3 regions of the Mycobacterium canetti CIPT 140010059 genome follow, and region 3 is predicted to be linked to each of the others. Evidence: predicted binding sites of a transcription regulator. Region 3 holds the regulator's gene; each other region holds the start of a gene.
What was found. Region 3 encodes LexA, which represses DNA repair genes until DNA is damaged. Its sites were predicted from a motif close to CGAACANNTGTTCG; they were not measured.

Region 1 (4,329 bases), 680 kb from region 3:
ACATGAGGTGGGAATAGCCGCCCATCAGAACGGTGGTGGCTTGTTGCGTTCGGCCATGTACGCGTCGTTGAGGGCGCGTTCGGCGTTGATGCGGTGGGCCAGCTCGGCGGCTCGGGTCCGGCGCCGTCGCGGCATCATCAGGCCGCGTGCGTCGACGTTGACTGCTGCCGTTGGTGTTTGGGGTAGTTCGGCGGTGGTGGTGTGCCAGGTGGGAAAGAAGATGCGGCTGCCGGGATGGGTAGTGTAGGTGTGGCCGTTGGGCGCGGTCCAGATGACCGTGCCATCGGGTAACTGCACATCCCGCCAGCCCGTCCAGAAAGTTTTCAAAAGGTGGTGTTTTCTACACGCGCACTTCAGATTTGATGGATGCGTCGGCCCCAACGGCCAGGGCGCCGAATGGTCGATATCACAAAACTCGGCGGGCACGTCACACCCGGGAAACCGGCACGTCAAATCCCGCATCCGGACGAATTCAGCCAGCTTGGCCGACGGCCGGTAGTGCGGCTCTGCTGCGAGATCGCCGGGATGGCGCACTTGGCTGATGGTGGCCCCACCCCGGATGAGTTCGGCCAGCAGCGGCGCGGGCACCACACCGCCGCCGGTGGTGATCAGCGCGGCCGGCGCGTGGGTGGCGGGGGGATCGGGTTCGGGGTCGGGTGTCAACGCCTCGAACAGGGTCGTCTCCGGGGTGAGGGGCCGCGAAGGGGGTTCGTCGCCGGATAGGTGTGGGTCGGGTTGTGCGTCAAGTGCTGAGGCGTCGGCGACGACGTGGATGACCACACCGGCGGCCCGCTCGTCGTTGCCGGCACCGGAGGGGCAGTCGGGCTTGCCGCAGCCGCACGCCAGGTGGTCGGCGCCGGCGGCCAGCGCGCCCAGCGCGTCGGCGCGGCGCTGGGCCAGGGTGCGCGGGTCATCCTCGCACACGCCGTGGGCCATCTCGGTGAGCCGGCGATCCAGCATCGCGGCGTCGGTGGCATACAGCCGGCCCCACAGCGCGGCGGTGCCGGCGTCCTCATCGGGATCACCGATGCATAGGTCGCGGGTGCGGGCCGAGATACGGCTGCGCCGCAGCGCCCCGGGATCGTAGCGATCGATCCAGGAGTCGATGGCCTTTTCCAGTTTGGGGGCCGACAGCGGCCCCCACGCGCCGGCGTGTTCGGCCAGGGCGGCATCGAGCAGACTCAGTGCGTGCGGGTCGCGAACGAGGTAGGTCCGCCAGGCGATGATCGAGAAAAGCCGCGCACCAAGATGCCCGGCCAAAAACAACGCCGCCACCTGGGGCAGCCGGTTCAGGGCAAGGCTCAGATGCATTTGTCCGGAGGCTTTGCCGTGGCTGATAGTCAACGCCGCAGCCACCTCCGCGGCCGCGCAGTCCCAGAAGTCACACGCCCAGTCGGCCCGCTGGTCCGCGCCGGTGCGCCGGCCGGTCAGCTCGGCGATCGCCGACAACCGCCGGGCGCTCGCAGCCGCCTCCACACGAGCGCAGTCCTCGATCGCGGCCACCAGCGCGCCATCATCGGATCGGCACAGCTCCGTCGGGTCCGGCAGCGATATCTCGAACATGTGTGCGATACTAGTAGCGGCCACCGACAGCACGACGGTTCGCGTCACGGGTCGTCTGAGAAGCCCCGCTGGGTGCGCTGCGGCGAACGACGGTTCGAACAGTGCCCCGGCCATCACCTTCGACCACTCGCGTTAACCACCAGCCATCGCCAATGCTGGCGCCGGCGCAGCGCTGAGCTGCGACGAATGTGGCGAACACCCCGACTGAGGGTGGGGGATCGCAATACGATATTCCTGCCATACGCATCGACGGTTCCGGCGCAGCCGGGTTATCGCGGGTTGGTGGGAGGTGCGCAATGTCGTTTGTGATTGCGAGCCCGGAGGCATTGCTGGCTGCGGCCACGGATTTAGCGGCCATCCGTTCGACCATCAGGGCAGCGAACGCGGCGGCGGCGGTCCCGACGACGGGGGCGTTGGCGCCCGCCGCCGATGAGGTGTCGGCGGGCATAGCGGCGCTATTTGGCGCCCAGGCCCAGAGCTATCAAGCGGTCAGCGCCCAAGCGGCGGCGTTTCATGACCGGTTCGTCCAACTGCTTAACGCCGGTGGAGGTTCATATGCGAGCGCCGAGATTGCCAACGCGCAGCAGAACCTGCTGAACGCGGTGAACGCGCCCACCCAGACGCTGCTGGGGCGTCCGCTGGTCGGCGACGGCGCCGACGGGGCCAGTGGTCCGGTGGGACAGCCCGGCGGGGACGGCGGCATCTTGTGGGGCAACGGCGGCAACGGTGGCGACAGCACGAGCCCCGGGGTTGCCGGGGGAGCCGGCGGGTCAGCGGGGCTGATCGGCAACGGCGGCAGGGGCGGCAACGGTGCGCCCGGCGGTGCAGGAGGCAATGGCGGCCTGGGCGGATTGCTGCTGGGCAACGGGGGTGCCGGGGGAGTCGGCGGTACCGGTGACAACGGTGTGGGAGACCTCGGTGCTGGCGGCGGGGGAGGCGATGGCGGTTTGGGTGGACGGGCGGGGCTGATCGGTCACGGCGGTGCCGGCGGAAACGGTGGGGACGGTGGGCACGGCGGGAGCGGCAAGGCCGGCGGCAGTGGCGGCAGTGGCGGCTTCGGCCAGTTCGGTGGCGCCGGCGGGCTGCTGTACGGCAATGGAGGGGCGGCCGGTTCCGGCGGCAACGGTGGCGATGCAGGTACCGGCGTCTCCAGCGACGGTTTCGCCGGGTTGGGCGGCAGCGGTGGCCGGGGCGGCGACGCGGGGCTGATTGGTGTCGGCGGCGGCGGCAACGGCGGCGACCCAGGGCTCGGTGCGCGCCTGTTCCAGGTAGGTAGTCGCGGCGGCGACGGTGGGGTCGGCGGGTGGCTGTACGGCGATGGCGGCGGCGGCGACGGCGGTAATGGGGGGCTGCCATTTATTGGCTCCACCAACGCCGGCAACGGCGGCAGCGCGCGGCTCATCGGCAACGGTGGTGCCGGCGGTAGCGGCGGGAGCGGCGCGCCTGGCTCGGTCAGCAGCGGTGGCGTCGGGGGCGCGGGCAACCCCGGCGGCAGCGGTGGCAACGGCGGCGTGTGGTACGGCAACGGTGGCGCCGGCGGGGCCGCCGGCCAAGGGGGGCCCGGCATGAACACCACCTCGCCCGGCGGGCCGGGCGGTGTCGGCGGGCACGGCGGCACCGCCATCTTGTTCGGCGACGGTGGCGCCGGTGGGGCTGGCGCCGCCGGCGGACCCGGTACTCCGGACGGGGCCGCGGGGCCCGGCGGCAGCGGCGGCACCGGCGGGCTGCTGTTCGGAGTCCCCGGCCCGTCCGGCCCGGACGGGTAACGGGCGTGGCTATCGCGCCGCCGCCAACCAACAACCAGTACCCTCAAATACGTGCAGCGTCGAATCATGGGCATCGAAACCGAGTTCGGTGTCACCTGCACATTTCACGGTCACCGTCGGCTGTCCCCGGACGAGGTGGCCCGCTACCTGTTTCGCCGTGTGGTGTCCTGGGGCCGCAGCTCCAACGTCTTCCTGCGTAACGGTGCGCGCCTGTATCTCGACGTGGGCAGTCATCCCGAGTACGCCACCGCCGAATGCGACAGCCTGGTGCAGCTGGTCACCCATGACCGGGCCGGTGAATGGGTGCTGGAAGACCTGCTCGTTGACGCCGAGCAGCGGCTGGCCGACGAGGGCATCGGCGGCGACATCTACCTGTTCAAGAACAACACCGATTCGGCGGGCAACTCCTACGGCTGCCACGAAAACTACCTGATCGTGCGGGCCGGTGAGTTCTCCCGGATCTCCGACGTGCTGCTGCCCTTCCTGGTCACCCGCCAGCTGATCTGCGGGGCCGGCAAGGTGCTGCAGACCCCCAAGGCCGCCACCTACTGCTTAAGCCAACGCGCCGAACACATTTGGGAGGGCGTCTCTAGCGCCACGACCCGATCCCGCCCCATTATCAACACCCGCGACGAGCCACATGCCGACGCCGAGAAGTACCGGCGGCTGCACGTCATCGTCGGCGACTCCAACATGTCCGAGACCACCACCATGCTCAAGGTGGGCACCGCGGCGCTCGTGCTGGAAATGATCGAAAGTGGAGTCGCCTTCCGTGATTTTTCCCTGGATAACCCGATCCGCGCCATCCGTGAGGTTAGCCATGATGTCACCGGTCGCCGGCCGGTGCGGTTGGCCGGAGGCCGTCAGGCCAGCGCGCTGGACATCCAGCGGGAGTACTACACCCGAGCAGTCGAGCACTTGCAGACTCGGGAGCCCAACGCGCAGATCGAGCAGGTCGTCGACCTGTGGGGCCGCCAACTCGATGCCGTCGAAAGCCAGG
Region 2 (4,329 bases), 1.9 Mb from region 3:
CGCGGTCTTCGGCCTCGTTGGTGACGTAGGCGATCTGCTCGGGGAAGAGCCGGATGTTGAGGGTATGCAGCACCGCGCCCATCGACGGGACCGCGAAGTAGGTCACCAAGTGTTCGGTGTTGTTCCACATGAACGTGGCAACCCGCTGGTCCCCGGTAACACCGAGGCGGCGCAACGCATTTGCCAGCTGTGCGGCTCGTTGCCCCACCTCGCGATAGCTACTGTGCCGGTAGCCATCACCCGTCGCGGTCGTGACAGTGCGTCGCCCGTGGACACCGCAGCCGTGGCGCATGATCGCGGTGATCGTCAACGGAAATTCCTGCATCGTGCTGTACATCGATGTACCGCCTTACGGGTCTCGGCGCGCCTCATGTCCTCCTCGGGCGAATGCTATCGCCGCGAGAAGTCATGAGAAACGGGTTCCCCCGAGAAGCGCGTTCGAGCTAGGCGAGCGCCGGCGCGTACTGCTGCAGCTCAGGCGAGAACCACTGCATAGACCCGCGGCGCTGTAGCGCCAGCTGCTCGGTCCCGGACACGATGGTCGAGGCAACCGCTGTCCTGGTGATGGTGCCGGAGTAGTCGGCGATGTACAGGTACTTTCCGTCCGGGCTCTCGACCACGCACGACGGCTGGCCGGTCCTGATCGTGCCGATGACATCGTGCGTACGGGTGCACAGCACGGTCACCCGATCCTCGCTGACCAAGTAGGCGCGATCCGCGTCGCCGCTAACGCTCACCCGGGTGACCAACCCGCCGATCTCGCTGATCGCGCGCGAGCTGGTGATCTGGTGGGTGCGAGTGTCGATGACGTCGACCACTGCCCCGAAGTCGGAGCCGCAGCTGGCGACGTAGGCGATGGCACCGTCGGGGCTGAGCGCGACGTCGCGGACCGATGACCCGATGTCGATGGTCGCCACCACGCGCAAGCCCGCCGCCGCCTGGTTACCCCGGGGTTTGGAGCTCTTCTGCCGCGAACGCGAGCGACTCCCGATGCGTCCCCCGTCGGACTGCGCGCGGGTCGTGATCACGACGAGCAGGCCGCCGGATGGCCCATTGGCGCCGACGTACAGGACACTTCCGTCCGGGCTCATCCGCACGCATTGCGTGGTGGTGCCCGGCGCCTGGGAAACGTCTACGACGTCGATCAGTGCGCCCGTCGTCGTGTCCAGCACCGCAACGTCAGCACCGCGAGTGCCATTTCGGCTGACGTACAGGTACTTGTCGTCCGGGCTGAGTGTCAGGTCGCTCACACTGAGCGCCAGCGGATGGGTGCCGAGAACGGTGTTCGTGGCCACGTCGATGACCGCGATCGCGTCGTACGCCGACGACACCGTGCTGACGTACGCGCGGTTGGCTTCCGCATTGCCCATGGCGATCGCGAACGGTTCGTTGACACTGGTGACGGTCTGGGTGACCCGGCAGGTGTCGGTGCCGACGACCGAGACGGTGTCGGTGCCGTTGTTGGTCACTAACAGCAGACTGCCGTCGCGGCTGATGGCGATGCCACCGATCGGACCGCCCTGCACCGGAATCTTGACCACGGCGGAGCCCGGTGCGGTGCCGAACTCGAAGACCTGGGCATCTCTGCTCTCTCGAGCGACCTCCCGGCCGTTCATAACGCTCATGCGCCGCTCCTCCTCATCACTTCGTTCCGCATCGTCGCCGGCGCGGCTCATACGCGCCGCTCCTCGCTTGCTGTGTCTGCGGGCCTCCAGGCTTGCGACAGCACAGCAACCGTGCTGTGCGACGCCGACTGCCCGGGATTCGCCGCATTTCGGCACCAGAAAGCGCTGATTCATACTGGGCTGGAATAAGTCTAGCGACCAAATTCTGATCAAGAATTTCACGAATTAGACGCTGTTACCTAGGTCACGTGACCGACTTATGTTCCGCTCAGGATACCGATCATGACGTATCCCGATACGGGGTATGCGGCAAACCAGTGCTATGAGCAAAAGCTGCAGTTTTAGCGTACTTCGCTAACACCCAGCACACGCGCCCCATAACTGGGAAATAAGAAATTCTCATAATTCAAATCAAAATGAGGCTAATATCACATTGTGCACGAGTAGGCAGGTCTCAGCATATTTCGTCGGCCCTGCGACGGGAACGCCTCATGGTCAATGTCGACGGCAAGTGGCTGTATCGAATATATTTTCGATGAGACTGGTTAGTGGTCACGGGCGGCGGTGATCGCTGAGGTCGGTGCGGCCTTGCGGATCAGCCAGGGGCCAACGGCCAGCCAGCTGCGGTATGCGCGAGTGCCTAGCCATGGTGGGCCAAGTCTTCACCGCCGGCGACATCGACTACCGGATGTTTCAAACGATCGTGTGTCGCAGCGATCTGACCGTCGACGGTGAGGTGTTGGCGGCCGTGGCCGCCGAGCTCGCTCTCAGGGCGGCTCGCTGGCCGTCGATGACCCAGCGCCGGCTGGCCGTCCACGTCGATGCAATCGTGGCCCGCGCCGATGCGCTGCGCCGGCAGAAGTAGACTCAGGCCGATCGGAATCTAGATTGGGCACAGCCAAGACGGTGTCCGCGAGATCGCCGGCAGCCTGCTGCGCCCCGACACCCACGCCCTAGATGAGGTTGACCATGCTGGCGGCCGCCAACCGGCGAACAAACCAAGCACTAGCTGAACTGAGTGTGCGGCCGCGGCAGGGCGACGCCGTCGACGGTGAGGTCGACCTTCTCGTTGTAAAACGCCACCAGGCCGGCGATCGGGGCAACGGCGGGCAGTGGATAGTGATACGTCCAGGCCAGGTCGCGGTGCACGGCGTCGCCGACGCGCACAGACCAATAGCCCGACGTCGTCCCCTTGTACGGGCACAACGTCTGCGTCGAGGTGGGCTCCAGATGCTCGAAAGCGATGTCGGCCGGATCGATGTAATACCTTGTGGGTATCCCGGTTTCGAATAGCAGAACGGGCGATCGGGTGTCAGCGAGCACAATGCCGTCCAGCTCGACACGGACGTGTCGGTGCGAGCGCAGCGCATCGGCCCGCTGATAGGGATTGCGCGGATGGCCGTAGATCGGCTCGTCCTCCTCGAACCACCGCAGCGGATCCCAGTTGAAACGCACGGTGCCCGCCACCGGGCTGTCGCCGTCGACATCGAATACCCGTGCCGCCGATCGGTGGGTCTGACCGGCGCTTACCAAGGAGTGCAGCCGCGACGGACCCAGCTGCACCCGCTGCGGGTGGTTCTCGTCGCGCAGGAACTCCAAGCGGACATCCGCCAGCGGGATGTAGTACTGCGGGTAGTAGGGAACCTCCCAGACATAGCGCGCCGCACTGGTGTCGAAGACGAGCACATGTCCGAGATAGCCGCGAACTCGCCGCGGGGCCGGTTCTATTCTTCCCCGGGTAGCAGCCATTTGGGGGTAATCCACGCTCATCGCGATGCTCCTTGTCCGGCCATAGCAACAGGCGGGGCGTAGGTGGCCCGACGGGAGTCGCCCCGCTCAAACCAACGTATCGCCAGGTTGGGTTGCTGGCTTGAGCGGCGAGCAGCAGCAGCGCCCAACGCCATGACTTGCCAACAACGATTTCCCCGTGCCCCCAGTCGGACTCGAACTGATTTCGAGGCCCTGGTAAGCCCGCTGAAACCTCATTTACCAGGTAAAATACATCAGTGTAGTTCACAGGAGTTATCTGTAACTGTGGGCAAATTGTGGGCGCGGTGTGGGCAGCGGGGCGTACCGTGCCGAGCATGAACATGGTGCAGACCACTCATTACAGCGCCCCTGAGCCGCCGCACCCCTTCGGCAGCCCAAGACCAGATGACTTGCCCATCTCGGCTGCGGCTTGGGATGCGGCCAAGAATACAAGCGGAGATGCCAGGTTCGTGTTCCCTGTTCTATTCGACGCGATCAAGCGGCTCGAAGGCCGAATCGATCAAGCCTCGGAGTGACCAAAGGCGGGGGTGGTGGTCCCGGCGGCGCCGGTGCATCCTCACCGGAGGAGGACCAGCGTCATGGGGTGCCCTTGCCCGCTATGTCGACTGACCGGGTTTGACGCTGCCGGGGCCACCTGGCTTATTGGGCGCGGACCCGGTACCGGTTGAGTACGTACTGTTCGGCCAGGGTCCAGCCGTTGAAGAACGTGCGTTGGTCGGAGGTGAAGTCGGCCATGACCTGGTTGAGGCTGGACTGGCGTGGGTTGCCGGCGAGTCGGGCTGCCGCGGTGGTGATGACGGCGGCGATCTCCGCGTTGGGTTCATCGGAATTGGGGCCGTCGTCGAATCCACGGCCGCGGGTGTAGGCCTTGGCCATCGCGGTGATGATGGGGATAGCTGCGCCGGGGCTGCTGATCTTCGCGTTCAGCAGCCCG
Region 3 (4,329 bases):
CGCTGAATGCCGCGTGGGACAAGCTCGGCAGCTCGGGTGGCGTGCTGGGTGCCCCGGTCGGGGATGAAACCTACGACGGCGAGGTCACCGCCCAGAAGTTCAGCGGTGGTGAAGTCTCCTGGAACCGGGCAACCAAGGAGTTCACCACCGTTCCGGCGGTGCTGGCCGAGCAGCTGAAGGGTTTGCAGGTAGCGATCGATCCTTCCGCGGCGATCAACATGGCCTGGCGCGCAGCAGGCGGTGCCGCAGGTCCGCTGGGCGCCAAGAACGGTGGGCAGTACCCGATCGGCGGAGACGGTATCGCCCAGGACTTCGTCGGTGGCAAGGTCTTCTTCAGCCCGGCAACCGGTGCAAACGCCGTCGAGGGTGAAATCCTGGCGAAGTACGAGTCGCTGGGCGGACCGGTCAGCAGCGACTTGGGTTTCCCCATCGCCAACGAAACTGATGGTGGTTTTGGGCCCTCCAGCCGGATCGTCAGGTTCTCCGCGGCCGACAAGCCGGTGATTTTCTGGACTCCGGACCACGGCGCGTTCGTCGTGCGCGGAGCCATGGTGGCCGCGTGGGACAAGCTGCGCGGCCCCAACGGCAAGCTCGGCGCCCCGGTCGGCGACCAGACCGTCGACGGCGATGTTGTCTCACAGAAATTCACCGGCGGCATGATTTCGTGGAACCGTGCAAAAAACACATTCACTACGGATCCCGCTAACCTAGCGCCCTTGCTGTCCGGTCTGCAGGTGTCAGGGCAGAACCAGCCAAGTACTTCGGCGATGCCCCCACCCGGCAAGAAGTTCACCTGGCATTGGTGGTGGTTAGGGGCCGCCGCCCTGGGGGTGCTCCTGGTCGTGATGGTGGCGTTGGTGGTGTTCGGATTGCGTCGGCGTCGACGTGGGTACGACGCCGCTGCTTACGACGATGACCGCGCTGGGGATGTCGAGTACGGTACCGCCGCTGATGGAGACTGGCCGCCCGACGAGGACTTCGGTTCAGAGCATTTCGGTTTCGGCGACCAGTTCCCGCCGGAACCTGTGGCGCCGGACGCCGGGTCCACACCGCGGGTCAGCTGGCCGCGCGGCGCCGGGGCGGCTGTCGGTGATGCCGAGCATCTTCCGGGTGAGGAGGGCTACGGCAGCGACTTGCTGTCCGGCCCCAGCAACGTCGGGGTCGAGGAGGAAGACACCGATGCGGTGGACACCACGCCGACACCCGTTGTGTCGCAGGCCGACCTTTCCGAAGTCGGTCCCGATCTCATTGTTCCTGAGCGAGTGGTTCCGGAGACTTTCGTTCCGCAAGCCTTTGTTCCGGAAGCAGTGGCGCCTGAAGCGGTGCCGCCCGATGTCCACGCTGCCGATCTTGCTGACACTGGGTTGCCGGCGGCGGCTGTATCCGCAGCTGAAGACAGAGGCGGGCGGCACGCGGCCGCAGAACCGCCGGAACCGCCGAGTGCGGGCGTGCGCCCGGCAATTCATCTGCCGCTCGAGGACCCATACCAGATGCCGAACGGCTATCCCGTCAAAGCCAGTGTGAGCTTCGGCCTGTATTACCCACCCGGCAGTGCGCTATACCACGACACGCTGGCCGAACTCTGGTTCGCCAGTGAAGAAGTGGCACAAGTCAACGGCTTCATTAGGGCGGATTGACAGCCTGCACGCGGATCAGCATCAGACCTTGCGGATCACCGTGACGACCTTGCCCAGCACCGTCGCGTCGTTGCCCGGGATGGGATCGAAGGCCGGGTTGTGCGGCATCAACCACACCTGACCGCCGGCGCGTTTGAACGTCTTGACGGTGGCCTCACCGTCGATCATGGCCGCAACGATGTCGCCGTTGTCGGCGACGTTCTGCTGTCGCACCACCACCCAGTCACCGTCGCAGATCGCGGCTTCGACCATCGAGTCACCGATCACCTTGAGCAGGAACAGGGTGCCTTCGCCAACCAGCTCACGCGGCAGCGGGAAGACGTCTTCAACGGCTTCCTCGGCAAGGATCGGGCCGCCGGCCGCGATACGTCCCAGGACAGGGACAAAGGTGGGTTCCGGTAAGGCGTCCGAGCCGGCCACTTCGGTCACCGGCGGTAGGGCGGCGTCGTCGGCACCGCGCACATTGACGGCGCGGGGGCGGTTCGGGTCACGGCGTAGGTAGCCCTTGCGCTCCAGGGTGCGCAGCTGGTGCGCCACCGAAGACGTCGACGTCAGACCAACGGCGTCGCCGATTTCCCGGATGCTCGGCGGATATCCGCGGCTAGTGACCGACGCGCGGATGACGTCGAGAATAGTGCGTTGCCGCTCGGTCAGCGCCGAATCTGCGGACAGCACCCGGCTGTCCGCGCCAGCGGCTCCGCCGGCAACCGAGGTGTCGTTGCTGTCGTTCATGGCAATGAATGTAGTCGCATTCGCACCAAGAATCAAACATGTGTTCGACAGGCGTGTTCCGGTCGCGGGAGGGCACGAGGAGGGGCTGGGCATTCGCGCCGGAAGTCCGGCTCCAACCGAAACGTGTCGGTGGTGTGGTCTACCGTTTTGCGCGTGCGACACGCTTCGATCAAATGTTCGGATATCGAACACATGAGTGACTACAGTGTCGAACACGCGAGCGATTACCGTCTGAGTTGGAGGAGCGAACATGACACCGGTCCGGCCACCGCATACCCCCGATCCGCTCAATCTGCGGGGCCCGCTCGATGGACCTCGCTGGCGCCGCGCTGAGCCGGCGCAATCGCGCAGGCCCGGCCGATCGAGGCCGGGGGGTGCGCCGCTGCGCTACCACCGCACCGGGGTCGGGATGTCGAGGACTGGGCATGGCAGCAGGCCCGTCCCGCCGGCCACGACGGTGGGGCTGGCTCTGCTTGCCGCGGCGATTACTCTCTGGCTTGGTTTGGTGGCGCAGTTCGGGCAGATGATCACCGGCGGTTCGGCCGACGGGTCGGCCGATTCGACCGGTCGGGTGCCCGACAGGCTTGCCGTGGTACGGGTGGAAACGGGGGAGTCCCTGCATGACGTGGCGGTCCGGGTGGCGCCGAACGCTCCGACCCGCCAGGTTGCCGACCGCATCCGTGAACTCAACGGCCTGCAGACACCGGCATTGGCCGTGGGTCAGACGCTGATCGCGCCGGTTGGCTGAGGCCATCCCGGTGTCCGCGAAAACCGTTCTGTGTCAACGTTACTGGGTGACCGCGACGCAATATGCGCATCAGTCGTGACTGCAGTGGCTACCCGCGGGAGCACACAGGTACGCTCGGAGTCGTCTGTGATACCCGGATGTCAAGACGGCAAAGGAGCGGCCATGCATTGCCCGTTCTGCCGGCATCCCGATTCGCGGGTGATCGATTCCCGGGAAACCGATGAAGGCCAGGCGATCCGGCGCCGGAGGTCGTGCCCCGAATGTGGACGACGATTCACCACCGTAGAGACCGCGGTGCTGGCCGTAGTCAAGCGCAGTGGCGTTACCGAACCCTTCAGCAGGGAAAAGGTGATCAGCGGTGTGCGCCGGGCGTGCCAGGGACGCCAGGTCGACGACGATGCGTTGAACCTGCTGGCTCAGCAAGTCGAGGATTCGGTGCGTGCCGCGGGGTCGCCGGAGATTCCGAGTCACGATGTCGGCCTGGCTATCCTGGGCCCGTTGCGCGAGCTTGACGAGGTGGCCTACCTACGGTTCGCGTCGGTCTACCGGTCGTTTTCTTCCGCGGACGATTTCGCGCGCGAGATTGAGGCGCTTCGCGCGCACCGCAACCTATCAGCCCACAGCTGACCGATCTCGCGGCGCTAGGCTTCCCGCATGCCTGTCCCCCGCAAGCGGGCGATGACCCGAGATCTGGCCCCTGCCCTGCAGGCGCTGTCACCCCTCCTGGGGAGTTGGGCGGGTCGCGGTGCGGGCAAGTACCCCACCATCCGGCCGTTCGAATACCTCGAGGAAGTCGTATTCGCCCATGTGGGTAAACCGTTTCTGACGTACACACAGCAGACCAGGGCGGTAGCTGACGGGAAGCCGCTGCATTCCGAGACGGGGTATCTCCGCGTTTGCCGACCGGGCTGCGTTGAACTCGTTCTCGCCCATCCAAGCGGCATCACCGAAATTGAGGTTGGAACCTATTCGGTGACCGGTGACGTCATCGAACTCGAATTGTCCACACGCGCGGATGGGTCGATCGGATTGGCCCCGACCGCAAAAGAGGTGACCGCCCTTGACCGTTCCTACCGCATCGACGGCGACGAGCTTTCGTACTCGTTGCAGATGCGCGCGGTCGGGCAACCCCTGCAGGATCACCTTGCCGCCGTGTTGCATCGGCAGCGCTGAGCTCTACGTCAGTCGAGTTGTGCCACACCGTCGCTGACA

Region 1: a site for LexA is predicted at 1,647-1,660, ahead of MCAN_RS11120 (HNH endonuclease signature motif containing protein). Genes of this name have one in related genera too.
Region 2: a site for LexA is predicted at 2,147-2,160, ahead of MCAN_RS23455 (DUF222 domain-containing protein). Genes of this name have one in related genera too.

What each region holds. Positions count from the first base shown of each region.
Region 1 is NC_015848.1:2,411,019-2,415,347, reverse strand. Features, by position in the region: gene MCAN_RS11120 (HNH endonuclease signature motif containing protein) at 25-1,563, opposite strand; gene MCAN_RS11115 (PE family protein) at 1,860-3,329, shown strand; gene pafA (Pup--protein ligase) at 3,381-4,329, shown strand, end outside.
Region 2 is NC_015848.1:1,191,007-1,195,335, reverse strand. Features, by position in the region: gene MCAN_RS05625 (long-chain fatty acid--CoA ligase) at 1-337, opposite strand, end outside; gene MCAN_RS05620 (YncE family protein) at 444-1,625, opposite strand; gene MCAN_RS23455 (DUF222 domain-containing protein) at 2,254-2,490, shown strand; gene MCAN_RS05610 (DUF427 domain-containing protein) at 2,631-3,395, opposite strand; gene MCAN_RS22335 (hypothetical protein) at 3,710-3,910, shown strand; gene MCAN_RS05600 (hypothetical protein) at 4,035-4,329, opposite strand, start outside.
Region 3 is NC_015848.1:3,089,059-3,093,387, reverse strand. Features, by position in the region: gene MCAN_RS14425 (LGFP repeat-containing protein) at 1-1,637, shown strand, start outside; gene lexA (transcriptional repressor LexA) at 1,659-2,369, opposite strand; gene chiZ (cell wall hydrolase ChiZ) at 2,620-3,117, shown strand; gene nrdR (transcriptional regulator NrdR) at 3,280-3,744, shown strand; gene MCAN_RS14405 (peroxynitrite isomerase) at 3,796-4,290, shown strand; gene MCAN_RS14400 (PhzF family phenazine biosynthesis protein) at 4,299-4,329, opposite strand, start outside.